Regions from separate parts of the Agrobacterium vaccinii genome, predicted to be linked through region 2. Evidence: riboswitches for the same ligand, from Rfam matches in the RefSeq annotation. Region 2 holds a riboswitch; each other region holds the start of a gene.
The links. Region 2 has a riboswitch for thiamine pyrophosphate ahead of thiC (phosphomethylpyrimidine synthase ThiC). Riboswitches for the same ligand answer to the same signal wherever they lie in the genome.

Region 1 (4,156 bases), on a different replicon from region 2:
CCCGCAAGATAAAAATGGCGAAGATCGCCACCAAGCACGGATCGCTCATTACCTTCGAGAACTATGCCGAAGTCATGAGACGCTGTCGGCGCTATCTGCACTCCTCGGACCCTATGACGATCGCCATAGGCCTGATGGGCACCACCGGGCGTCGTCCCTATGAAATCTTCACCCAGGCTGAGTTGACACCCGCGCCCTATGGCAAAGGCGTTTCCAAATGGAGCGTGCTGTTCAATGGGCAGGCCAAAACCAAGCAGGGCGAAGGCACGAAATTTGGCGTTACCTATGAAATCCCGGTGCTGGAACAATCGAAAATCGTTTTGGATGCCTATGGGCGCCTGCGCAACAGCAGCGATGGCAAGCTATGGCTCGGCCTCAATGTCGATGATTTCACAGCCGAAGTGCGCCTGCCGCTACGCGACGCCGTTATGGCCAAATTCGAGGACATCTGGCCGAAGGAAGAACCCCCGAAGCCCTACGGCCTGCGCCATCTCTATGCGGAAATCGCCTATCGCAATTTTGCGCAATCGAGCGTGACGAAAAACAGCTACTTTGCAGCCATCCTCGGTCACAACAACAACGACCTCGAAACATCCCTATCCTACATGACCTATACGTTCCCCGAAGATGTGGAGCAGTCCAAAGCCCGTGCTGAACGGGTCGCGGACCGCACCATCCGGCAGATGATCGAGGTCAATCGCATTCCCGGCATGCCTGACAACTGACGTTAGACGGCACTTGCCCGCGCCGCCTGAACCCGTGCATCTGCGTAGATATCTGCGGTCGGATATTTCCCTCCTGTACGCCACCGCAGGACCGCTCATCGGTGGCTTGACACAAATGAAATGGCGCACTAGCAAGATGGAACATATATTCCAAATGGGTCTATTGTGCACGTTGCCGTTCCAGGCGAGACGACAGTCATAACGGAACCCGGCATTCACATCGGGAGGAAAACGATGGTTACGAGATTGGCTTTGCTGGGTGCGGGTCGCATCGGAAAAGTGCATGCCAAGGCGATTGCCGCCGACAAACGCGCCAAACTGGTTGCCGTTGTCGATGCCTTTCAGGACGCAGCTCAGGCGATTGCTGATGAGACCGGCTGCAAAATCAGCACCATCGATGCCGTGTTGGCAGATGCAGAGATCGACGCCGTCATCATCTGCACACCGACCAATACGCATGCCGATCTGATCGAGCAGTTCGCGCGCGCTGGCAAGGCGATCTTCTGCGAGAAGCCTATCGATCTGGATGTCGCCCGCGCTGCCGCCTGCATCGAGGTGGTCAAGGAAACCGATGCGAAGATCATGCTCGGTTTCAACCGCCGTTTCGATCCGCATTTCCGCGCCGTGCGCAAGGCCATCGATGATGGCCAGATCGGCAAGGTCGAGATGGTGACGATCACCAGCCGCGATCCCGGCGCACCGCCACCCGAATACATCAAGGTCTCCGGCGGCATTTTCCGCGACATGACCATCCATGATTTCGACATCGCCCGCTTCCTGCTGGGAGAAGACATTGTCAGTGTGTTCGCGACAGGGTCCGTGCTGGTCGATCCGAAGATCGGCGAACTGGGCGACTTCGACAGCGCCAGCATCATTCTGACCACTGCCAGCGGACGCCAGGCTATCATTTCCAACTCGCGCCGCGCGACCTATGGTTACGATCAGCGTATCGAAGTGCACGGATCGCTCGGCTCCGTCGCTGCCGAAAACCAGCGCCCGGTTTCCATCGAAATCGCGACCAAGGACGGCTATACGCGCCCGCCGCTGCATGATTTCTTCATGACACGCTACACGGAAGCCTATGCCGCAGAAATCAAGGCTTTCATCGACGCCATCGAAAACAACGTGGCGCCATCACCATCGGCCCATGACGGCTTGATCGCGCTGAAACTCGCCGATGCGGCGCTGAAATCCGCACGCGAAAAAGTCGTCGTCCAGATCGTCTGATCCATATATCGACGGGCGGAAACAACGTTTTCCGCCCCTCACCCGCCCATTGACAGCGGGCGCAAAAAACGACACTTTCCAGACATTCCGAGGGGAGCATCTGACGATGCTGAGATGGCGCTGAGCCGGACCCTTGAACCTGATCCGGGTCATGCCGGCGTAGGAACGGAACAGTCGCCCCTTGGCCATGCTTTTCTTTTCTTCGTCATAACCGGATCTCCGTGATGTCATATCTGGAGTGCGATACCGATGGCGAAATTTCCGACGGCGCAAGCGGTGGCAGACGTTCTGTCACGGGTGCGCGAACAAAGGCCACGGGTTCACTGCCTGATGAATACCGTCGTGCAGAAGTTTACCGCAGACGGTATCACCGCCGTTGGCGCGGTCCCCTCCATGACGTCATCGCAGGAGGAAATCGAGAGCTTCGTGGCCAAGGTTGGTGCTCTCACCATCAATCTGGGAACACTGGACGCTGCCCGCCGTGACGTTATTCGGACGGCGGTCAAGGTGGCGAATGCCACAAGCAAGCCTTGGATCATCGACCCGGTGCATTGCGATTACTCGCCCTCCCGACTGGATTTCGCGCGCGAACTCATCGCACTCAAGCCCACGATCGTGCGTGGAAACGCTGCGGAAATGGATGTCATCGGCGATGTCGGCAGTGCCCTTCGCATTCAGACAGGTCCGCAAGACCTGCTTGCCGAGACTACACGCGTGGTAACGATCAGGAACGGCCACCCGTGGATGGCAAAGGTTACGGGCACCGGGTGCCTGTCTGGCGGGGTGATTGCAGCCTTCATGGCGGTAGAGCCCAATGCGATGTTGGCGGCCACGGCGGCGCTGACAGTCACCGGCGTATCGGCCCAACTGGCCGCCGAACACGCGCGCGGGCCCGGCACCTTCGAGGCCACCTTTCTCGATGCGCTCAACGCCATCGACACAGCAGACATTATCGCCCATGCAAGGATTGAACATGATGACCGTTGACTACCGGCTGAACGCCCTTGTGGATGCTTCGTTGACCGACATTGCGCCGCTGCCGGATCTCGCGGCTATAGCGGCCCGCAACGGGGCAACCATTATCCAGTATCGCGACAAACAGGCTACAACCCGCGCGATGATAGAGCAGGCCAAGCGCATCCTAGATGCCTTGAAGCCGACAGGCGTTCCGCTCGTCATCAATGATCGCGTCGATGTGGCGCTGGCATCGGGGGCCGATGGCGTTCATCTGGGTGCTGATGATATGGATGCCGAAACGGCAAGGCGCTTGCTTGGAGCGGATGCGATTATCGGACTCACGGTGAAGAGCCTCGCGGATGCCGAACGTGCGGCGCAGGCACCCGCTGATTACGCTTGCATCGGTGGTGTTTTCGAAACGATCTCCAAAGTGAACCCGGATGCACCGGTGGGGCTGGATGGTCTCAGGCAGTTGCGCAGCTATCTCAGACAGGCGCGACCCGAAATGGCGGTCGGTGCCATCGCAGGTATCACACTGGAACGGGTGCGGCCCGTCATCGCCGCTGGCGCAGATGGCGTCGCGGTAATTTCGGCGCTGTTCCGCACCCCCGATATTACAATGACCACAAAGTCTTTTCGTGACGAAATCGATGCCGCACTGGAGTTGCGCCGATGACATCCATTGCTTTGACGATCGCCGGTTCCGACAGCGGCGGCGGTGCGGGCATTCAAGCCGACCTCAAGACATTTTCAGCCCTCGGGGTCTACGGCGCCAGCGTGCTGACCGCGATCACCGCGCAGAACACCAAAGGCGTGACCGCTGTGGAAGACATCTCGGCGGGTATGATCACCGCGCAGATGAAGGCTGTATTTTCCGATCTCGATATCAATGCCGTCAAGATCGGCATGGTCTCGCGTATCGAAACCATCGAGACCATCGCCACCCATCTTGCAAACCAACCCACGCCCATTGTGCTGGACCCAGTGATGGTGGCGACATCGGGCGACCGGCTGTTGCAGGAAGATGCGATTGAAACCTTGCGCTTGCGCCTGCTTCCTCTCGCGCTGCTGGCAACCCCCAATCTGCCGGAGGCGGCACTACTGAGCGCAAGTCCGGTCGCAACGGACAGGCAGGAGATAATCCGTCAGGCGGAAGCCATTCTTCGCACCGGAGTGCGGGCGGTGCTGATCAAGGGCGGTCACGGCAGCGGGGCTGAAAGCACGGATATCCTGCTGGATGGCGAGAC
Region 2 (4,156 bases):
CAGCGCATACGCGGCGTTGAGGAGTTCCATCAGCGACCGTGCCGAGATCGGCCCGCCATCCTGCGATTCGATCATCGTCGCACCAACCATGAAGCGGCCCGGCTCACGCGGCACGATGTAATGGGGAATACGCGGGTGCAGCAGCCGGACGGGACGGGAAAGCGATACCTCGCCGGTGGAGAGATAAAGCATCTCGCCCCGCACCCCGCGGAGCGCTGGAAGCGTGCCGACTTGGGCGTGCCCTGTGCAATCGATGACCCTGTCAAAGTCTGCTTCCGCCACGCCGTCTTCTCCGAGGTGGAAAGCCACGCCCTTGGCAACCAAGCGCTGCTGCAAGGCCAGCAAAGCGAGCCTCGGATCGAGATGGCCTTCATCCGCAAACAGAAGTCCCTGCCGGAAGCGGCCCGCCAGATCCGGTTCCAGTTCGCCGATCTCGTCCTCAGCCATGAGCCGGTGGTTGCGCGTGCGCGCGGCAAAGCGGGAGAGTTCCGCACGGTCACGGGCCGGAGCCACGACCAGCGTGCCGTTTCGCACCACGAGACCCGGCGTGGCCTCATCCCACCAGTCGAGCGCAGACCGCCCCAGCGCGATGACGGCCTCATCAGCGCTTTCCCGTTCGCACCAGGGCGCCAGCATGCCACCGGCATACCAGGACGCGCCGCGACCGACCTCGGTGGAGATGTCGAAGACCTCCACCGAAAAGCCGCGCTCTGTCAGTTCAAGCGCAGCCGTCAAACCGACGACGCCTGCGCCTTTGATGAGAACACGCATGTCACTCACCCGGTGTTGGTTGCGCAAGCGGCAGATAAAGCTCACCGCCTTGCTTGAATTTCTCGGCCATAGCCTCGAGTCCTTCCTTCTGAGCCTCGGCGCGGATGTCGTGCGAAATGCGCATGGAACAGAATTTCGGCCCGCACATGGAGCAGAAATGGGCAACCTTGTGCGCTTCCTTCGGCAAGGTCTCGTCATGGAAGGACCGCGCCGTCTCGGGATCGAGCGACAGGTTGAACTGGTCTTCCCAGCGGAACTCGAAGCGGGCACGCGACAGGGCATTGTCGCGGATTTGCGCCGCCGGATGGCCCTTGGCGAGATCGGCCGCATGCGCCGCGATCTTGTAGGTAATCACACCCACCTTCACGTCGTCTCGATCCGGCAGACCGAGATGTTCCTTCGGCGTGACGTAGCAAAGCATGGCCGTACCGAACCAACCGATCATGGCCGCCCCTATGCCGGAGGTGATATGGTCATAGCCGGGGGCAATATCGGTCGTCAGCGGCCCCAGCGTATAGAAGGGTGCTTCACCACAAACCTTCAACTGCTTGTCCATGTTCTCCTTGATCTTGTGCATCGGCACATGGCCGGGGCCTTCGATCATGACTTGGCAATCCTTAGCCCAAGCGATCTGCGTGAGTTCGCCCAGAGTTTCCAGCTCGGCAAACTGTGCGGCGTCGTTTGCATCGGCGATCGAACCGGGGCGCAGGCCATCGCCCAGCGAAAACGACACGTCATAGGCCCGGCAGATGTCGCAGATTTCTTCGAAATGCTCGTAGAGGAAAGATTCCTTGTGATGATGCAGGCACCACTTGGCCATGATCGAGCCGCCACGCGAGACGATACCTGTGACGCGATTGACGGTGAGCGGTATGTAATGCAGTCGCACACCGGCATGGATGGTGAAGTAATCGACGCCCTGCTCGGCCTGCTCGATCAGCGTATCGCGGAACACCTCCCAAGTCAGGTCTTCGGCAATGCCGTTCACCTTTTCCAGCGCCTGATAAAGCGGCACCGTACCGATGGGAACCGGCGAATTGCGGATGATCCACTCGCGTATATTGTGGATGTTGCGCCCGGTCGACAGGTCCATGACCGTATCTCCGCCCCAGCGGATGGCCCACACCATTTTCTCCACTTCTTCCGCCATGGAAGAGGTGACGGCAGAATTGCCGATATTAGCGTTGATCTTCACCAGAAAGTTCCGACCGATGATCATCGGTTCGGCCTCGGGGTGGTTGATGTTGGCCGGGATGATGGCCCTGCCCGCTGCCAATTCTTGGCGCACGAATTCCGGCGTGACGAAATCGGGAATGTGAGCGCCGAAGCTCTCGCCATCGCGCACCATCTTTCCTTTGAGGGCTTCCCGGCCCAGATTTTCGCGAATCGCGACAAATTCCATTTCGGCGGTAATGATGCCCGCCCGCGCGTAGGCGAGCTGAGTGACGGCCTTGCCATCGATTGCGCGCAGCGGCTGGTTTCGAACGGGAAATTCCGGCGTGAGACGTTCGCCTGTGGCAAAGCCGTTGTCTTCGGGTTTGACGTGTCGGCCCTCATAGGCCACGACATCGCCGCGTGCCAGAACCCAGTCATGGCGAAGGCGCGGCAAGCCGCCTTCGATATCGAGGCGGTGACTTGGATCGGTGTAGGGACCAGAGGAATCGTACACCGTGACAGGCGGTTCGCCTGCGGTCGGATGCACGGCAATTTCGCGCATGGGAACGCGAATGTCAGGGTGAAGAACGCCCGGCTTGTGCACCTTAGTGGAGGCGGGCAGCGGACCGGTGGTCACGTTGGGCGAGATGGTTTTGGCAACAATGTTCATCGTGAGGCTCCAAAGCAAAACAGTGGAGACCCAGTTCGAGCATGAAAGACGAAAAAATCACGGAGGAGTGGATGAGGGAACATCATCCGTCACAGCCAAGCTGCGCTTTTCCGTGTTTGCACCGTCCCTACGCCAGTATGAACTGGATCAGGTTCAACGGGTCACTGCGCATCGTAGCAGTATCTCAGCCCCTTGACGGGACACCCCTGGTGAATGCCTCAATCAGAAACCCGACACCGGCTTTTGTCAAGTCGATATCTGAAAGGTGTATGGCCGTGGAGCGCGGTCACGACAAATTAACCTAAGCGTTTATTCGAATGTTATTTTTTGAAGCGTAATTCGGAGAATGAGCTATGATGGCAGCCATTCGACTGGAGACTACTTGAGATGAATTCAACTATTCGTGAAATACTATCGAAATTCGGTCAACTTCCCGTGCCTGTCGATACAATTGCCGATGATGCCGATCTTTATACAGCAGGCCTTTCTTCCTTTGCGTCCGTCCAGTTGATGCTTGGATTGGAAGAGGCCTTCGACATCGAATTCCCTGACAGCATGCTCAACCGCAAATCCTTCGCCAGCATCGCCGCCATCGAAGCGACGGTCAAAGCCATTCTCGACGGCAAAGAGGCAGCCTGATGGACGCGTCCGTCGCGTCCACTGAAGCGGCATTGTCCGCGCGGGCAGCGCGGGTTGCAGCAATAGCCGCAAAGCACGCCGACGATGTCGATGCAGCCGGACGCTTTCCGAAAGAGGCCATCGACGCTCTGCGTGCCGAGCGGCTGCTTGGCATTCAAATTCCGCCCCATCTCGGTGGCGAAGGCGCAAGCCTTCTCCAGATAACGGATATATGCTGCACCCTCGGGCAGGCTTGCTCGGCGACGGCGATGATTTTCGCCATGCACCAGATCAAGACGTCGAGCCTGGTCGAGCACGGTGAAGACAGCGCGTGGCACAGCGCTTTCATGCGCCGCATGGCGGCTGAGCAATTGCTGCTGGGCTCCGCCACGACCGAAGGCGGTATCGGCGGAAATCTGCGAAATTCCATTTGCGCCATCGAAATCGATGGCGAGCGCTGCCGCTTGCAAAAAGACGCCACCGTCATTTCCTACGGCAGTGAAGCAGATGCGATCCTCATCACATCTCGCGCCAACGCGGATGCTTCACCGACCGATCAGGTGATGACCGTTTTCCTGAAAGACCAGTACCAGCTCGAAAAAACACACGTCTGGAATACGCTGGGCATGCGCGGGACCTGTTCGGATGGCTTTCTGTTCAACGGCGAAGCACCCGCCGAGCAGGTCTTTCAGAAGCCCTTTGCCGAAATCGCCGCGCAGTCCATGCTGGCCACATCGCATCTGTTCTGGAGCGGTGTGTGGTACGGAATTGCAGCCGATGCGGTTGCCCGCGCGCAGGCATTCGTTCGCGCCGCGGCCCGTAAGTCCCCAGGCGTTTCCCCTCCCGGCGCCATCCGACTGGCAGAGGCTTCCAACAAGCTCCAAATCGTCAAATCGAATATCATTGCAGGTCTGAAAGCCTACGATGAAACCAGAAATGACT
Region 3 (4,156 bases), 120 kb from region 2:
TCGTTGCCGCAGGTCCTCCGCCCAAAAGCAGAACCAGCGTGAAGCTCGTGGCACAGAGCATGAAGATAAGCCCGGCGACACCGGGAATGAGCCTTGCCACCGCAGGCCATTCGATAAAGCGGAAGGTGGAGACGGGACCGAAATTGAGACTTGCGCCCATGCGCCAATATTCGCCCGGCACCCGTTCCAGACCCGCCAGAAAAAACCTGACAGCGAGCGGCAGATTGAAAAACACGTGGGCGATGAGAATGCCTGAAAGGCCGTAAATACTGAAAGGCTGCTCGGCGCCTGCCGCCAGAAAGATCGTGTTGACGATGCCCTGCCGTCCCCAGATGGCGATGATTCCCAGTGCTCCCACGATGACCGGAAGTCCCATCGGGACCGCCATCAAACGGATGATCCATATGCGACCAGGAAATTCCTGCTGGCGCGCAAGAGCGAGTGCCACCGGCAATCCAAGGCCCACGGAAAGGGCGGTAGAAAGGGTTGCCTGCCACAGCGTGAACCGCAAGATACGCAGGGTATAGGCGTCGAAGAGTGACCCGGAAGTTACGCCCGCGTCAAAGGACAGAAGTGCGGTGACAGCAAGCCCCATGAAGAGCAGAATGGCTGCACTTGCCATCACTCCGCCAACTATGAACCTGCTGATGTCGCGACGATCCATCACCAAGGGTAACGCCCGCCGTTACTTCACGCTCATGGCCGACAGCCATTCATCGATCCAGGCCTTACGATTCTTTGCCACCTCTTCCGGCGACATCAGGAATGTTTTTGTGGGCTGAACGAGCTTGGAAAACGCCTCCGGCAACGGTGTCGATGTCTGGGAAACAGGCATCATCCAGTTGTTTTCGGGGATGGCATCCTGAAAACCAGACGTCAGGGAAAATGCCAGAAATTGCTTTGCCAGTTCCTTCTCCGGTGCATTCTTCAGCACACCGGCAACCTCGATCTGGATATAATGTCCCTCTTCGAAGGCTGCCGCCTGATACCGTTCACTGTGTTCCGCAACCATGTGATAAGCGGGCGATGTCGTATAGGACAGCACCATCGGAACCTCACCCTTGGTAAAGAGCCCGTAGGATTCCGACCAGCCGGGCGTTACCGTCAGAACGCGGTTCTTCAACTTCGCCCATGCTTCCGGGGCCTTGTCACCGTAAACGGATTTCACCCACAAAAGCAGACCGAGACCCGGCGTTGATGTGCGAGGATCCTGAATGGCGATCTTTTGCGACGGATCACCCTCGACCAATTCCTTCAGGCTTTTCGGCGGGTTCTTGATTGTCTGGGTGTCATAGATGACGGCGAAATGACCGTAGTCATAGGGCACGAAGACATCGTCCTTGAAGCCACCCGGCACCTTCACCGCTGCGGTATCGATACCCGATGCTTCAAAAAGCCCTGTCTGTTTGGCTTCCGCAATCAGGTTGGTATCGAGACCGACGACGACATCGGCCTTCGAACTTGGTCCTTCCAGCTTCAACCGGTTGAGCAAGGCCACGCCATCTGCCACGCCCACGAAATTGACGACGCAGTTGCAGGTCTGCTCGAAGGCGGCCTTGACCTTGGGCCCCGGACCCCACTCGGAAACGAAGCTTTCATAGGTATAGACCGTCAGCGTCTTCTTATCCTGTGCGTGGGCAAGGCCCGGCAGAAGAAGGGACACGGCAATCAGAGCGCGGGTTAGGACATGACGATGCATCAGACGACCTCCTCGAATGGACAAACGGGAATAGGCGTCTGGATGGAAGCCGTCTAATCCCTCCGCCGGTGTTAACCGGATCAGGTTCTTCGGGTTGGCAAATGCCTCTCAGCCCTGTCCGTCAAGACAAAGCACCCCGTTAGAGCTGGCTAATGCTGTAATATGTCGTTGCCTGCTTGGCAAGGTGTCAGGCCGTCAAGCTTGCTCGGTCATATGAACCAGTTCCCAGACGTGACCATCCGGGTCCTGAAAGCTGCCGCCATACATGAAACCATGATCCTGCACCGGCTTCCATTCCCGACCGCCGGATGCGAGTGCCGTTGCCAGCATCTTGTCGATTTCTTCGCGGCTCCCGGCAGACAGGCAATTCAACACTTCCTTGGTGCTGGTCGCATCGGCGATATCGCCATTGATGAATTCGCGGAAGCGATCTTCCTGAAGCAACATCACGAAGATGTTCTTCTCAACGATCATGCACAAGGTGCGCTCGTCGGAATATTCCGGGTTGAAGCTGAAGCCCAGACCCGTGAAAAAGACCTTGGATGTCTCGATGTTCTTGACCGGCAGGTTGATGAAAATCATGCGCATATCTGAACTCCTCCATGGGCGGACAGGAGAACGCACTTTTGCTTCGCTGTCAAAGCGGCAGTCAAACGCGACTGCTCAGCTCTCCATTTCTTCGCGCAGCATTTCCAGCTCCAGCCATTCTTCTTCCATGGCTTCCAGCTTTTCGCGCAGCTTCGACATTTCATCTGCCAGCGTGTTGAAGGCCGTCGGGTTCTTGGCAAAAAGTTGCGGATCGGCCATGCGTTCTTCACGCTTGGCGATTTCGGCTTGAGCCTTTTCCATCTCCTTGGGCAGGTTCTCCAGAGCGAACTTCTGCTTGAAGGACAGCTTTACCTTACCCTTCGCGGGCTCCCCCCCGGATGACGTCGAGGTCTTCGCCTTGTCCTGCTTTTCCGCTCTCTTCTTTTCGTCGGACGCACCTTTGCGCTGCGCCATCATGTCGGAATAACCACCGGCATACTCGACCCAACGACCGTCAGGCGCATCCGGGTTTGCGGGCGCAATCGTCGATGTCACAGTGCGGTCGAGGAAGTCGCGGTCGTGGCTGACCAGAATGACGGTGCCAGAGAAGCCAGCGACGATCTCCTGCAACAGATCGAGCGTTTCGATGTCGAGATCGTTGGTCGGTTCGTCGAGGATCAGAAGATTGGTCGGCTTTGCCAGAATACGTGCCAGCATCAAGCGCGCGCGCTCGCCACCGGACAATTTGCGAATGGGCGTGCGGGCCTGCTCCGGCTGGAACAGGAAATCCTTCATGTAACCCGTGACATGCTTCACTTCGCCGTTGACGAGAAGGTTTTCGCCACGCCCGTCCGTCAAATAATGGGCGAGCGTGTCCTCGAGGTTCAGGTCTTCACGCTTCTGGTCGAGCGTTGCGATTTCCAGTTTGGTGCCGAGCTTGACCGTGCCGCTATCGGGCGCCAACTCGCCCGTCAGCATTTTCAGCAATGTCGTCTTGCCTGCACCGTTGGGACCTACGAAGCCGATGCAATCGCCCCGGTGGACCCGCAGCGAAAACGGCGCAACGATGGTCCGCTCGCCATAGGATTTGGTGATGGCCTCGGCCTCGATGACCAGCTTGCCGGATTCGCGCCCCTCGGCTGCCGTCGCCTGAACGGTGCCTTGCGGGCCGTTGTGACCACGGTAGGCAGCCCGCATATCGCGCAACTCACCCACACGGCGCATGTTGCGCTTGCGGCGGGCGGTGACACCATACCGCATCCAGTGTTCTTCGCGCTCGATGGCCTTGCCGAGCTTGTGCTGCTCCAGCTCTTCCTCTTCCAGCACCTTGTCGCGCCATTCCTCGAAATGGGCAAAGCCACGGCTGAGACGGCGCGACGTACCGCGATCGAGCCAGACGGTAGCGGTCGAGACTTTTTCGAGAAAACGACGGTCGTGCGAAATCAGAACCAGCGCGCTGCGTGTCTGCTGCAATTCTCCTTCCAGCCACTCAATGGTCGGCAGGTCGAGATGGTTGGTGGGCTCGTCGAGCATCAAAATATCGGGTTCGGGCGCCATGACGCGCACAAGCGCTGCCCGGCGCGCCTCTCCGCCCGAAAGGCTGGATGGATGCTCCTGCCCCGTCAGCCCCAGATGCTCAAGCAGATAGGTGACGCGATAAGCATCGTCGCCCGGTCCCAGACCCGCTTCCGCATAGGCTTGAACCGTCTCGAAACCGGCAAAATCCGGCGCCTGCTCCAGATACCGGATCGTCGCAGACGGATGGCGGAAAACCTCGCCCGATTGCGCTTCCACCAGACCGGCAGCAATTTTCATCAGCGTCGATTTGCCGGAACCATTGCGTCCGACAAGGCAGATGCGGTCGCCCGGTTCCACTTGCAGGTTTGCACCGTCGAGCAGCGGGGTCACGCCAAATGTCAGCTTGATGTC

Region 1: linked by a shared signal. The riboswitch ahead of HRR99_RS21370 (hydroxyethylthiazole kinase) and the one ahead of thiC (phosphomethylpyrimidine synthase ThiC) in region 2 are both predicted to bind thiamine pyrophosphate.
Region 3: linked by a shared signal. The riboswitch ahead of thiB (thiamine ABC transporter substrate binding subunit) and the one ahead of thiC (phosphomethylpyrimidine synthase ThiC) in region 2 are both predicted to bind thiamine pyrophosphate.

Annotation. Positions count from the first base shown of each region.
Region 1 covers NZ_CP054151.1:1,357,573-1,361,728, reverse strand. Annotated here, with positions in the region: gene telA (telomere resolvase TelA) at 1-725, shown strand, start outside; gene iolG (inositol 2-dehydrogenase) at 960-1,952, shown strand; TPP riboswitch at 2,033-2,135, shown strand; gene HRR99_RS21370 (hydroxyethylthiazole kinase) at 2,202-2,939, shown strand; gene thiE (thiamine phosphate synthase) at 2,926-3,585, shown strand; gene thiD (bifunctional hydroxymethylpyrimidine kinase/phosphomethylpyrimidine kinase) at 3,582-4,156, shown strand, end outside.
Region 2 covers NZ_CP054150.1:2,709,898-2,714,053, forward strand. Annotated here, with positions in the region: gene thiO (glycine oxidase ThiO) at 1-771, opposite strand, end outside; gene thiC (phosphomethylpyrimidine synthase ThiC) at 773-2,596, opposite strand; TPP riboswitch at 2,703-2,814, opposite strand; gene HRR99_RS13315 (acyl carrier protein) at 2,984-3,235, shown strand; gene HRR99_RS13320 (acyl-CoA dehydrogenase family protein) at 3,235-4,156, shown strand, end outside.
Region 3 covers NZ_CP054150.1:2,831,209-2,835,364, forward strand. Annotated here, with positions in the region: gene thiP (thiamine/thiamine pyrophosphate ABC transporter permease ThiP) at 1-667, opposite strand, end outside; gene thiB (thiamine ABC transporter substrate binding subunit) at 686-1,699, opposite strand; TPP riboswitch at 1,740-1,848, opposite strand; gene HRR99_RS13825 (VOC family protein) at 1,895-2,287, opposite strand; gene HRR99_RS13830 (ABC-F family ATP-binding cassette domain-containing protein) at 2,363-4,156, opposite strand, start outside.